Blastococcus colisei: one gene and its partner. The protein of the gene in region 1 interacts with the protein of each later gene in a pairwise test. Links are inferred from orthologs where the notes say so. Each region holds a gene or a part of one and is shown in the gene's direction. Other genes may lie near its edges.

What was found. The genes of interacting proteins can lie anywhere in the genome.
Region 2: the proteins of FHU33_RS03750 (region 1) and rlmB interact in binary tests that used the Escherichia coli proteins (3 or more experiments, as listed by UniProt). The link is inferred for Blastococcus colisei from one-to-one orthologs.

Annotation. Positions count from the first base shown.
Region 1 is NZ_VFQE01000001.1:774,444-778,720, forward strand. Bases 1,321-4,277 are described here. They hold FHU33_RS03750 (NAD(P)H-hydrate dehydratase), read left to right. Parts: upstream 1,321-2,044; coding sequence 2,045-3,511; downstream 3,512-4,277. Other genes in these bases: FHU33_RS03740 (GAF domain-containing SpoIIE family protein phosphatase), read right to left, coding at 1,321-1,550; FHU33_RS03745 (holo-ACP synthase), read left to right, coding at 1,653-2,048; alr (alanine racemase), read left to right, coding at 3,508-4,277. Outside these bases: more of FHU33_RS03740, read right to left, coding at 1-1,320. UniProt on the Escherichia coli protein: Bifunctional enzyme that catalyzes the epimerization of the S- and R-forms of NAD(P)HX and the dehydration of the S-form of NAD(P)HX at the expense of ADP, which is converted to AMP.
Region 2 is NZ_VFQE01000002.1:430,577-438,161, reverse strand. Bases 2,237-5,236 are described here. They hold rlmB (23S rRNA (guanosine(2251)-2'-O)-methyltransferase RlmB), read left to right. Parts: upstream 2,237-3,247; coding sequence 3,248-4,225; downstream 4,226-5,236. Other genes in these bases: FHU33_RS21515 (transposase), read left to right, coding at 4,304-5,236; cysS (cysteine--tRNA ligase), read left to right, coding at 2,237-3,266. In the rest of the region: ispF (2-C-methyl-D-erythritol 2,4-cyclodiphosphate synthase), read left to right, coding at 1-349; FHU33_RS21530 (S8 family serine peptidase), read left to right, coding at 460-1,746; more of cysS, read left to right, coding at 1,860-2,236; more of FHU33_RS21515, read left to right, coding at 5,237-5,695; FHU33_RS21510 (DUF445 domain-containing protein), read right to left, coding at 5,937-7,214; FHU33_RS21505 (S1C family serine protease), read right to left, coding at 7,262-7,585. UniProt on the Escherichia coli protein: Specifically methylates the ribose of guanosine 2251 in 23S rRNA.

The DNA of each region.
Region 1 (4,277 bases):
AGCGCCCGGTCGGGTCGGCTGTCGAGCAGGGACACCTCGCCGTCCGGGACGACCAGCACGGGCGGCAGGTGGCCGGCCGAGGACCAGGTCACCCGGCGATGCCGTGCGGGACCGCGGTCGTCGTACCGGGAGATCTGCGCGAGCAGGGCGGTGGCGAACACCGAGACCCCGAGCGTGCGCGTGGCGGCGTCGACGGTGGTCAACACGTCGGAGGGCCGCTGATCGCCGCTGTGCCCGGCCATCCGGAGCATCGTGCGCAGCTGCCCCATGGCGGCAGCGGCCTCGATGTCGTGGCCGGCGACGTCCCCGATGACGAGGGCGGTGGTGCCCCGCGCGTCGAGGTAGGAGTCGTACCAGTCGCCGCCGACCAGCTGGGCACTGCCGGCGGGCTGGTAGCGGGACGTGATCTGCAGGTGGTTGGGCTGCGGCACGATCCTGGGCAGCATGGACTCCTGCAGGCGCAGGGACAGCGCGCGCTCGCCCTCGTAGAGGAGCGCGTTGTCGATGGCCAGCGCGGCGCGGCCGGCGATGGCCTCGACCAGCTCGACGTCGCCGTCGTCGTAGGCCGGGGAACCGGCCACCCGGACGACGCTCAGCGCGGCGATCAGTTCGTTGCGGGCCCGCAGCGGAACGGTGACGCTGTGGACCGCGCGGAGGGTGCGGACCCCGTCCTGCTGCTCCGGCGTCAGCCCCTCGGTGGAGGCGGTCAGGTCCGTGAGGACCTCCGTCCGGCCGGTGGCCGCGACCCGGCCGGGCCCGTGGGTCTCGCCGACCCGGCGTTCCCGGACGTGCACGTAGTCCTCCAGCAGCCGCTGCTGGACAGGGTCGCCGTGCAGGACGGCCCGCGGGACGACCGAGCCGTCGCCGGGGATCGAGTAGATGAAGGCGTAGTCACCGAGCGCGGGAACGGCGAGGCGGACCACCGTCTGCCACACGGCGTCCAGGTCGAGCCCCGCGACGAGGAGCTCACCGATGCGGGCGAGCAGTTCGGCGCGGGCTCGCTGCTTCTCGGCCTGGGCCGTCGCCTGCTCCGCAACGCGGGCGGCCTCGGCGGCCGTGGCCGCGGCGGCCCGGAGCGTCACCTCGCGGGTGGCGATCGCGGCCAGGTCGCCGAGGATTCGGACCTCGTCGTCGGTCCACTGCCGGACGACGGTGTCCACCACGCACAGGGTGCCCAGGACATGGCCGTCGGGGCCGTGCACCGGATAGCCGGCCCACGCGACGACGCCCATCGATTCGATCGACGGGTTGTTCCGCGTGCGCTCGTCCACCCGGACGTCGGGCAGCACCAGCGGCTCCCGGCTGTCGACGACGTACTGGCAGAAGGACTCCTCGAGCGTGTTCTCCCGGGGGCCGCCCTCGGCGATGCCCAGGCAGGCCTTCCAGAACGACCGCCGCTCGTCCACGACGGTGAGGAAGGCGAACGGCGCACGGAGAAGCTGCCGGGCGAGCGCCGCCAACCGGTCGAACGCTTCCTCCCTCCCGGTGTCCAGCAGGCCGGTCGTCTCGACGGCCGCCAGGCGATCGGACGAGAGGACGTACTCGTGCACCGATGCCTCCGATCGCCGCCTCGGGTGGTGGCACCCATAGTGCCTGACGTGGGAGATGCCGCCGACGGCGCGGACCGGGCATCGGCGGGGCAGACTGGCCCGGTGATCATCGGGGTCGGCATCGACGTCGTTCCGGTCGAGCGCTTCGCCGAGTCGCTCAGCCGGACACCGGGTCTGCGGGACCGGCTCTTCACGGCGGCCGAGCAGCTCACGCCGTCCGGGAACCGGCGTACCGGCGAGTCGCTGGCTGCCCGGTTCGCGGCCAAGGAGGCGCTGGCGAAGGCCCTCGGTGCGCCGGGTGACCTGCTGTGGCACGACGCCGAGGTGACCGTGGGGGAGCACGGCCGCCCCCACCTGGAGGTCCGCGGGTCGGTGGCCGGGCGCGCGGCACAGCTGGGCGTCTCCTCCTGGCACGTCTCCCTGAGCCACGACGGCGGGATCGCCTCGGCGGTCGTGGTCGCCGAGGGCTTCCCGCGGGCGGGCCAGGAGCGCCCATGATGGGCCTGTACACGGCCGCCGAGGTCCGGGCCGCCGAGGAACCCCTGCTGGCGGCGACCCCGCCGGGCGCGCTGATGCAGCGCGCCGCGGCGGGCCTGGCGACCGTGTGCCTGCGGCTGCTGGGGGAGACCTACGGGCGCCGGGTGGTGGTGCTGGTCGGCACCGGCAACAACGGCGGGGACGCGCTGTTCGCCGGTGCCCGTCTCGCCGCACGCGGGGCACAGGTCACCGCTGTCCTCCTGGACGTCGACCGCGTCCACGGTCCGGGTCTGGCCGCGCTGCGCCGGGCGGGCGGGCGGGTGCACCCGGCGGGGGCCGCGGCTGTCGAGCGGATCGTCACCCGCGCCGACCTGGTGCTGGACGGCATGCTGGGCATCGGCGGTTCCGGTGGCCTGCGGCCTGCAGCGGCGGAGCTGGCCGCGCTGGCCGCGCGCGGCGCGGGGATCACGGTCGCCGTGGACCTCCCCAGCGGGGTGGACGCCGCCACCGGCGCGGTCGACGGCTCCGCCTTCCCGGCGGTGCACACGGTCACCTTCGGCGCGGTCAAGCTGGGCCTGGTCGTGGGGGAGGGGCGGGGCTGGGCGGGCCAGGTCCACCTCGTCGACATCGGCCTGGACCTTCCCGCGGCGACGGTCCACCAGCTCACCGACGCCGACGCGGCCGCGCGTCTGGAACCGCCCTCGGCATCGGACGACAAGTACTCGCAGGGCGTCGTCGGCATCGTCGCCGGCTCGGCCGCCTATCCCGGGGCCGGTGTCCTCTGCACCGGGGCCGCGCTGCGGACGCGCCCCGGGCTGGTCCGCTACGCCGGCACGGCGGCCGACGGCGTCCGCGCGGCCTGGCCCGAGGCGATCGTCACCGACGGCCGGCCCGCCGACGCGGGACGCGTGCAGGCCTGGGTGGTGGGGCCGGGGATGGGCACCGACGACGCCGCCCGCAGCGTGCTGGCCGAGGTCCTCGCGACCGATCTGCCCGTGGTCGTGGACGCCGACGCCCTGACGATGCTGGCCGAGCAGCCCGCGCTGGTGCGCGACCGCGGTGCCGGCACGCTGCTCACGCCGCACGACCGGGAGTTCGCCCGGTTCGGGAGCGAGGTGGGTACCGACCGGGTGGGCGCGGCCCGGCGCCTGGCCGCCGAGCTCGGCTGCGCCGTGCTGCTCAAGGGCGACGCCACGGTCGTGGCCGACGCCGGCGGGGCCGCGTTCGTCAACGGCACCGGGACGCCGTGGCTGGCCACCGCCGGCACCGGCGACGTGCTGTCGGGCATCGCCGGTGCCGTGCTGGCCACCGGCCTGCCCGCCGTCGAGGCCGGTGCGGTCGCCGCCCACGTGCACGGCCGCACCGGGCAACTGGCCGCCCGGCGGGGGCCACTGCTCGCCGGGGACCTGGTGCGCCGGCTGCCCGAGGCGATCGGGCGGGTGCACGGGCTCGCGCCGGTCGGCCTGGGAGACTCGGAGGCGTGACCGATCCAGCCGCCCGTGCCGAGATCGTCGTCGACGTCGACGCGATCGCCGCCAACACCGCGGTCCTGCGCGAGCGCGTCGGCCGGCCGCTGATGGCGGTGGTCAAGGCCGACGGCTACGGCCACGGCCTGCTGCCCGCCGCCCGAGCCGTGCTCGCCGGAGGGGCGGACTGCCTCGGCGTCGCCGTCCTCGACGAGGCACTGGCCCTGCGCGCCGGAGGTGTCACCGCCCCGGTCCTCGCCTGGCTGCACGGGCCGGGTGCCGACTACGCCGCGGCGCTGCGCGCCGACGTGGAGGTCTCGGTCAGCGCGGAGTGGGCACTGGAGGAGGTGGTCGCCGCCGCCCGTGCGACGGGCACCCCCGCACGCGTCCACCTCTTCGTCGACACCGGTCTCTCCCGGGAGGGCGCCACCGCCGCGGACTGGCCCGGTGTGGTGGCCGCCGCCGCCCGCGCGCAGGCCGACGTCGACATCACGGTGGTCGGGCTGTGGAGCCACATGGCGTACGCGGACGCGCCCACGCACCCGACGATCGGTGCCCAGGTGCGGGTCTTCGAGGAGGCCGTCGCCCTCGCGCGGGGAGCCGGCCTGACCGACGCGCGGCTCCATCTCGCGAACTCGGCCGCCACGGTCGCGCTGCCCGACACCTGGTACGACATGGTGCGCCCCGGCGTCGCCCTCTACGGCCTGGACCCGCTCGGCGGTCCCGACCCGACCGCACACGGGCTGCGGCCGGCCATGACCGTGCGGGCCTCGGTCGCCCTGAC
Region 2 (7,585 bases), on another replicon or contig:
CGCGCACGCCCTGGCCGACGCGGTGCTCTCCGCGGCCGGCCTGGGCGACATCGGGGGACTGCTGGGCACCGACGACCCGCGCTGGGCGGGGGCTGCGGGGATCGCGGTCCTGCAGTACGTCCGCGAGGTGCTCGACGCGCTGGGCTGGCAGGTCGGCAACGCGTCGGTCCAGCTGGTCGCGAACACCCCGAAGCTGGCTCCCCGGCGGGCCGAGGCCGAGGCCGCGCTGTCCGCGGCACTCGGCGCCCCGGTCAGCGTCGCCGCCACCACCACCGACGGCCTGGGGTTGACCGGCCGGGGGGAGGGCCGGGCGGCCGTGGCGACCGCCCTGGTCGTGCGGGCCGGCTGACCGCCGAGCCGGAGCACTCCGGCGCGGTTGCTTCTCTGCAGGGGTGCGCGCGGTCACACTGCGTGCCCACGTCCCGCCATGGTGTGCGGACCCACTGACAGAAGAGGCCCATGTCCCATTCCGCAGTAAGTCGTCGCGGCTCTCGGCTGCTCGCCGCGGCAGCGCTGTCGTTCACGGCCCTCGCGGCGTTCGCCCCCACGGCGAGCGCCGCCCCGCCGCCCCCCACACCGCACAGCATCCCGGGGGCATGGATCGTCACGCTGGAGCCGGGACAGGCGCCGGATCGTGTCTCTGCCGAACACGGGCGGCGGCACGGCGCCCAGGTCGACCACCTCTACCGGCACGCGCTCACGGGCTACGCGGCGCGGATGTCCGACCAGGCGGCGGCGCGCGTCGCCCAGGACCCGCGAGTCGCGTCGGTCGAACGGGACCAGATCGTCACCGCCTTCGCCCCGAGGAACAAGACAGTGGTCACCCCCGTCGCTCAGACGCTGCCGACCGGCATCGACCGGATCGACGGCGACCTGTCGGACACGCTGTCCGGCGACGGCAAGGAGGCGGTGGACGTGGACGTCGCCGTCATCGACACCGGCATCGACGTCGACCACCCGGACCTGAACGTCGTCGGAGGCAAGAACTGCGTCACCGGCGGCCGCTCCTACGACGACGGCAACGGCCACGGCACGCACGTCGCCGGCACGATCGCGGCCAAGGACGACGCCAACGGGGTCGTCGGCGTCGCGCCCGGCGCGCGGCTCTGGGCGGTCCGGGTGCTCAACAACCAGGGCAGCGGCACCCGGTCGGGGATCATCTGCGGCGTCGACTGGGTCAGCGCCAACCGGAGCACCATCGAGGTCGCGAACATGAGCCTCGGCGGAAGCGGGACCGAGCCGACTGCAGAGGGCTGCTCGACGGGCGACTCGTACCACGACGCCATCTGCCGGTCGGTCGCCGGCGGCGTGACCTACGTCGTCGCGGCAGGGAATTCGAGTGCCGACGCCGCGACCGCCGTGCCGGCCGCCTACGACGAGGTCGTCACCGTGTCGGCGCTGGCTGACTTCGACGGCAAGCCGGGGGCTCTGGGGGCATCCACGTGCCGCGCCGACGTCGATGACACGTTCGCCGACTTCTCCAACTTCGGCGCCGACGTCGACCTGATCGCTCCTGGGGTCTGCATCCACTCCACCTGGATGGGCGGCGGCTACGACACCATCAGTGGGACGTCGATGGCCTCGCCGCACGTCGCCGGAGCAGCTGCGCTGATCAAGGCCGCCACGCCCACGGCCACCCCTGACGGCGTCAGGACGGCGCTCGTGGCCGGGGGCGACCTCGACTGGGACAACGGCGACGACCGTGATCCGGTCAAGGAGACGCTGCTGAGCGTCGCCGGGTACTGATCCGCCGACCACCGGCCGGGCCGTCTCCCACGGCCCGGCCGGTGGCATCCCTGAGGGGGACGGCGAGCTTCCGCTGCTCACGGCCGCGGACGTCGCTCCGTAGACTCCCAGCAGTGAGCCTCCGCCTGTACGACACGGCCGCCCGCGCGGTCCGCGACTTCACGCCCCTGCGTGCCGGTCAGGCGTCGCTCTACGTCTGCGGGCTCACCGTCCAGGGCCCGCCGCACGTCGGTCACGTCCGTTCGGCCCTCGTCTTCGACGTGCTGCGCCGCTGGCTGATCGCCCGCGGGCTCGAGGTCACCGTGGTCCGCAACGTCACCGACATCGACGACAAGATCCTGGCGAAGGCCGCGGGCCACGGCGTGCCGTGGTGGGCGTGGGCGTACGAGAACGAGCTGGCCGTCACCCGCGCCTACGACGTGCTGGGCGTCCTGCCGCCGACCTACGAGCCGCGGGCCACCGGGCACATCCCGGACATGGTGGGCCTCATGGAGCGGCTGATCGAGCGGGGGCACGCCTACGCCGTCGACGGCGACGTGTACTTCGACGTCCGGTCGTTCCCGGAGTACGGCGCACTCACCGGCCAGAAGCCGGACGACCTGCAGCCGGCCGCCGACACCGACTCCGACGACCGCAAGCGGGACCCCCGCGACTTCGCCCTCTGGAAGGCGGCGAAGGACGGCGAGCCCGCGTCCGCCTCCTGGACGACCCCGTGGGGGCGCGGGCGGCCGGGCTGGCACCTGGAGTGCTCGGCCATGGCCGAGCGCTACCTGGGGCCGGAGTTCGACATCCACGGCGGTGGCCTCGACCTCCGCTTCCCGCACCACGAGAACGAGCAGGCCCAGTCGCGGGCGGCCGGCGACGCCTTCGCGCAGTACTGGCTGCACAACGGCTGGGTCACCCTCGGCGGCGAGAAGATGAGCAAGTCGCTGGGGAACACCGCGCTGGTCGACGAAGTGGTGCAGCGGGTCCGCCCGGTCGAGCTGCGCTACTACCTGGTCGCGCCGCACTACCGGTCGGCGGTCGAGTTCACCGACGAGGCGCTGGCCGAAGCCGGCGTGGCCTACCGCCGCATCGAGTCGTTCGTGAAGCGGGCCGCCGAGCGGGTCGGCGCCGACAGCGGCGCGCCCGTGCTGTGCGCCGATTTCAGCAACGCCATGGACGACGACCTGGGCACTCCCGCCGCCGTGGCCGCCATCCACGAGATGGTGCGCGAAGGCAATACCGCGCTGGCGGACGGGAACGACCGCGCCGTCGCCGGCACACTCGGCTCGGTGCGCGCCATGCTCGGCGTGCTCGGCCTGGACCCGCTCGACCCGCGATGGTCGGCCGGCGGCGGCGGCGACGAGCGGCTGACCCGGGTGACCGACGGTCTCGTCTCGCTGGCGCTGGAGCAGCGGCAGGCCGCGCGTGCCCGCAAGGACTTCCCCGCCGCCGACGCGATCCGCGACCAGCTCACCAGCCTCGGCGTCTCCGTCGAAGACACCCCTGATGGACCCCGATGGGAGCTGACCCGCTGATGGCCGGGAACAGCCAGCGCCGCGGCCGTAGCGACGGCGCGGGCAAGAAGCGCGCGACCGCCGGGACCGGCGGGAAGAACCGCCGCTCCCTGGCCGGCCGGGGCGCGACCCCGCCGGCCGAGGCGCGGCCCGGCCACCCGGCCCAGCGCCGGGCCGCCGCCGAACAGCGGCAGCGGGCCGACCGGGCCCGCGCCCGGGCGCGAGCCGAGGAGCAGCCGGAGCTGCTGCTCGGCCGCAACCCGGTCGTCGAGGCGCTGCGGGCGAGGATCCCCGCCACCGCGCTCTACGTCGTCACCGGCGACACGCACCGCACCACCGACGAGCGGATCGCCGAGGCTCTCGGGCTCGCGGCCGACCGGGGACTGCCGCTGCTCGAGGTGGGCAAGGCCGAGTTCGACCGGATGTCGCAGGGAGCGCTGCACCAGGGCATCGGTCTGCAGGTCCCGCCCTACGACTACGCGCATCCCGACGACCTGGTCGACGTGGCGCGCAACTCCGGCCGCCCGCCACTGATCGTCGCGCTGGACGGGGTCACCGATCCGCGCAACCTCGGCGCCGTCGTCCGGTCCGCGGCCGCCTTCGACGCGCACGGCGTCGTGGTCCCGCAGCGCCGGGCGGTCGGGATGACCGCATCGGCCTGGCGCACGAGCGCCGGCGCCGCGGCCCGTATCCCGGTCGCCCGGGCGGTCAACCTGGCCCGCACGCTCGGGTCCTACCAGGACGCCGGACTCATGACCGTCGGCCTGGCGGGTGACGGGGACGTCGACCTGCACGAGTTCGACGGGTTCGCCGACCCCGTCGCGCTCGTCGTCGGCGCCGAGGGCACGGGGCTGTCGCGACTGGTGCGGGAGCGCTGCGACGTCGTCGTCCGCATCCCCATCGACCGCGACACCGAGTCCCTCAACGTCAGCGTGGCGGCGGGGATCGCGTTGTACGCCGCCGCAGCCGCCCGACGCTGATGATCAGGTGACCTGATCGAGCCTGTCGCACAAAGCGCGCCTGATTGATGATCATCCTGGGCGGCGGGAGACTGGGGTATGCCGCAGAACTTCATCCGCGGGGATGTCGATCAGGGGTTCCTGCTGCCGCCGGATGTGCGGGATTGGCTGCCCGACGGGGAGCTGGCCTGGACGGTCAAGGATGCGGTGGACTCGTTCGACCTGTCGGGGTTCAAGCGCTCGTATCGGGCCAACGGGCAGGGCGCGGCGGCGTTCGACCCGGCGCTGATGGTGGCGGTGCTGCTGTACGCGCACGCGGTCGGGGTGCGCTCGTCGCGGGCGATCGAGCGGCACTGTGTCCGCGATGTGGCGTTCCGGGTGCTGGCCGGCAATCGGGTGCCCGATCACGCCACGATCGCCCGGTTCGTCACGCGTCACCGCCAGCCGCTGCAGGAGCTGTTCGCGCAGGTGCTGCGGGTGTGTCACGAGGCCGGGATGGTGCGGCTGGGCGTGATCGCGGTGGACGGGACGAAGATCGCCGCGAACGCCTCCTGGTCGAAGAACCACACCTCGGCGTCGCTGGCCCACCAGGTCGCCGAGGAGCAGGCCCGCTACGACCAGCTGGCCGCCGAGCTGCTCGACGAACAGACGCGCATCGACGCGGCCGAGGACGCCGAACACGGCGACGACCGCGGGGATGAGCTGCCACCGCCGCTGCGCCGGCGGGCCGAGCGGTTGGCTCGACTGAAGGAGGCCAAGCAGCGCCTGGACGACGAGCAGGCCGCGGCCGTGGCCGAGCAGGAGGTGAGGAAGGCCGAGTGGCAGCGCCGCAAGGACGCCGGCACCCGCCGCGGCGCCCAACCGGGCGAGCATCCACCGGGCCGCAATCCGGACAAGGACAAGCCGCCGCGGGCCAACGCCACCGATCCGGACTCGCGGACGATGCGGGGCGGGCGGGGGCTGGTGCAGGGCTACAACGCCCAGGCCGCGGTCACCGAAGACCAGCTCATCGTCGGCCAGACGCTGACCCAGGCGGCCACCGACGCCCATCAGCTGTTTCCCGTCCTCGATGACGCCGCCGAGCAGCTGAACCAGGCCGGCATCGAGGAGACGCCCGACACCTGGGTCGCCGACGCCGGCTACGCCAACGAGGAGACCTTCACCGAGGCCGAGACCCGCGGCCTGCGCCTGCTGGCCCCGATGATCAGCGACGAACGCCGCGCCGCCGGCGAGGACCCCGCCGGGGACAAACCGCTGACCTCCCGCCCGGCCACCGCCCGCGCCCAGGACAGGCTGCGCACCCCCGAAGGCACGGAGAAATACGCCCTCCGAGGACGCACGGTCGAACCGGTCTTCGGCCAGATCAAAGACCGGCAGGGACTACGCCAGCTCCTCCGCCGCGGCCTGCAGAACGCCAAGACCGAGTGGTCGCTGGCCTGCACCGTGCACAACCTGCGCAAGATCCACGCCCACCGGCTGGCCACCGCCTGATCCGGGGGCGGCCGGCACCGCCGACAGCGCTGACCGGGCCACTATCCCCGCTCCCGACCACCATCAACCGGCGCCCGCCCCCCGACTCACAGCGCAACATCACCCAGCGATGCACCGCGGCGGCTCATCCGCCACCGTTCGCGCGACAGGCTCGATCACGAAGGGTCCTACCTCACGGTCGACGCTGAGGTAGGACCCCTGTCGATCAGGGAACCTGATCACCGACGGCCGGGGGCGGGCGTCAGCCGAGCAACTGCGCCACGGTGTAGATGACCAGGCCGGCGAGGCCGCCGACGACGGTGCCGTTGACCCGGATCCACTGGAGGTCGCGGCCGACCTGGAGCTCGATCCGCCGGCTGGTCTCCTCGGTGTCCCAGCGGGCGACGGTGCTGCTGACCAGCTCCGCCAGGTCTCCGGAGAACCGGTCGACCAGGGCCCCGGCGATCCGGTGCGTGTGCCGCTGCACGAGCTCGCGGACCGTGGGGTCGGTCTGCAGCAGGCGGGCGCCGTCGGTGATCAGACCGGCGATCCGGGCTCGCAGCTCCGAGTCCGGATCGGCGGCGGCGGCGAGGACGGCGTTCTTCGCGTTCCGCCACAGCGACCCCGACCAGGTGCGCACCGCGGGATGCTCGAGCAGCTCCTTCTTCAGCTCCTCGATGTGGGCGGCGGTGTCCGGGTCGGTGCGGAGGGCGTGCACGTAGGCCCGCAGCCGCGCGTCGTAGGAGCGCCGCAGCTCGTGCCGCGGGTCGTCGCCCACCTCGTCGAGGAAGGCCTGCAGGCCGGCGAAGACCTTGTCGAAGACGCGGTCGTCGACCCAGTCGGGGACCCAGGCGGGGGAGGCGTCGCCCAGCTGCGCGCGGAAGACCAGGCGGTTCTCGTGCAGGAATCGGGCCAGCAGCCGCAGCGCGGCCGACAGCACCTCCTGGTGGCGGTCGCCTTCCACGACGAGTTCCAGGACCCGGGCCAGTACCGGCGCCGCGGGCGTCTCGTGCAGCTTGCGGTCGACGAGCGACGCGACCGCAGGCTCGAGGTCCTCGTCGCGCAGGAGCGAGGTGAGCGCCGTGAGGACGGCGGACGCGTCGCCGGCGAGGCGCTCGGGCCGGCCGGGTGCGGCCAGGAATCCGCCCAGGCGGCCGGGGACGTCGACGGTGGTGAGCTTCTCCTCGACCACGGCACGGGTCAGGAAGTTCTCCTGGACGAAGGTGCCCAGGCTCTCGCCGATCTGGTCCTTCTTGCGCGGGATGATCGCCGTGTGCGGGATCGGCAGCCGCAGCGGGTGCCGGAACAGCGCGGTGACGGCGAACCAGTCGGCGAGTGCGCCGACCATGGAGGCCTCGGCCGTCGCGCGGACGTAGCCCACCCAGGCGCCGGCGTCCTCGCCCACCAGCACGCAGGCGAGGAAGACGGCGGCGGCGACCAGGAAGAGCCCGGTCGCCAGCCGCTTCATCCGCGCGAGGTCGCGGGCCCGCTCCGGATCGTCGAGCGAGCCCGCGAGGGGAGCGATCGGGGAAGCCGGCACCCGCACGAGCCTAGGGACCGGGCCCGATCGCTCCTCCCCGCGGGGGCTCAGCCCGTGGAGCCGAGCGTGACCTCGGCCGACCGCTCCTGGTTCCCCCTCCGGACGGTCAGCTCGACCGCCTCACCGGGTGCCTTGCTGCGGATGGCCGCCGTCAGCTCCGTGGACGTGGTCACCGGGCGGTCGCCGACGGCGGTGACGACGTCGCCGGGCTGGAGACCGGCCTCGGCGGCGGCGCTGCCCGGCTCCACCGAGTCGATCTCGGCACCGGTCCCGACCTCGCCGTTGGTGTCGTCGGCGGCGGTGAAGGCCCGCACGCCGAGCAGGGCCTGGGTCGCGGCACCGGTCTCGATGATCTCCTTCGCGATGCGCTC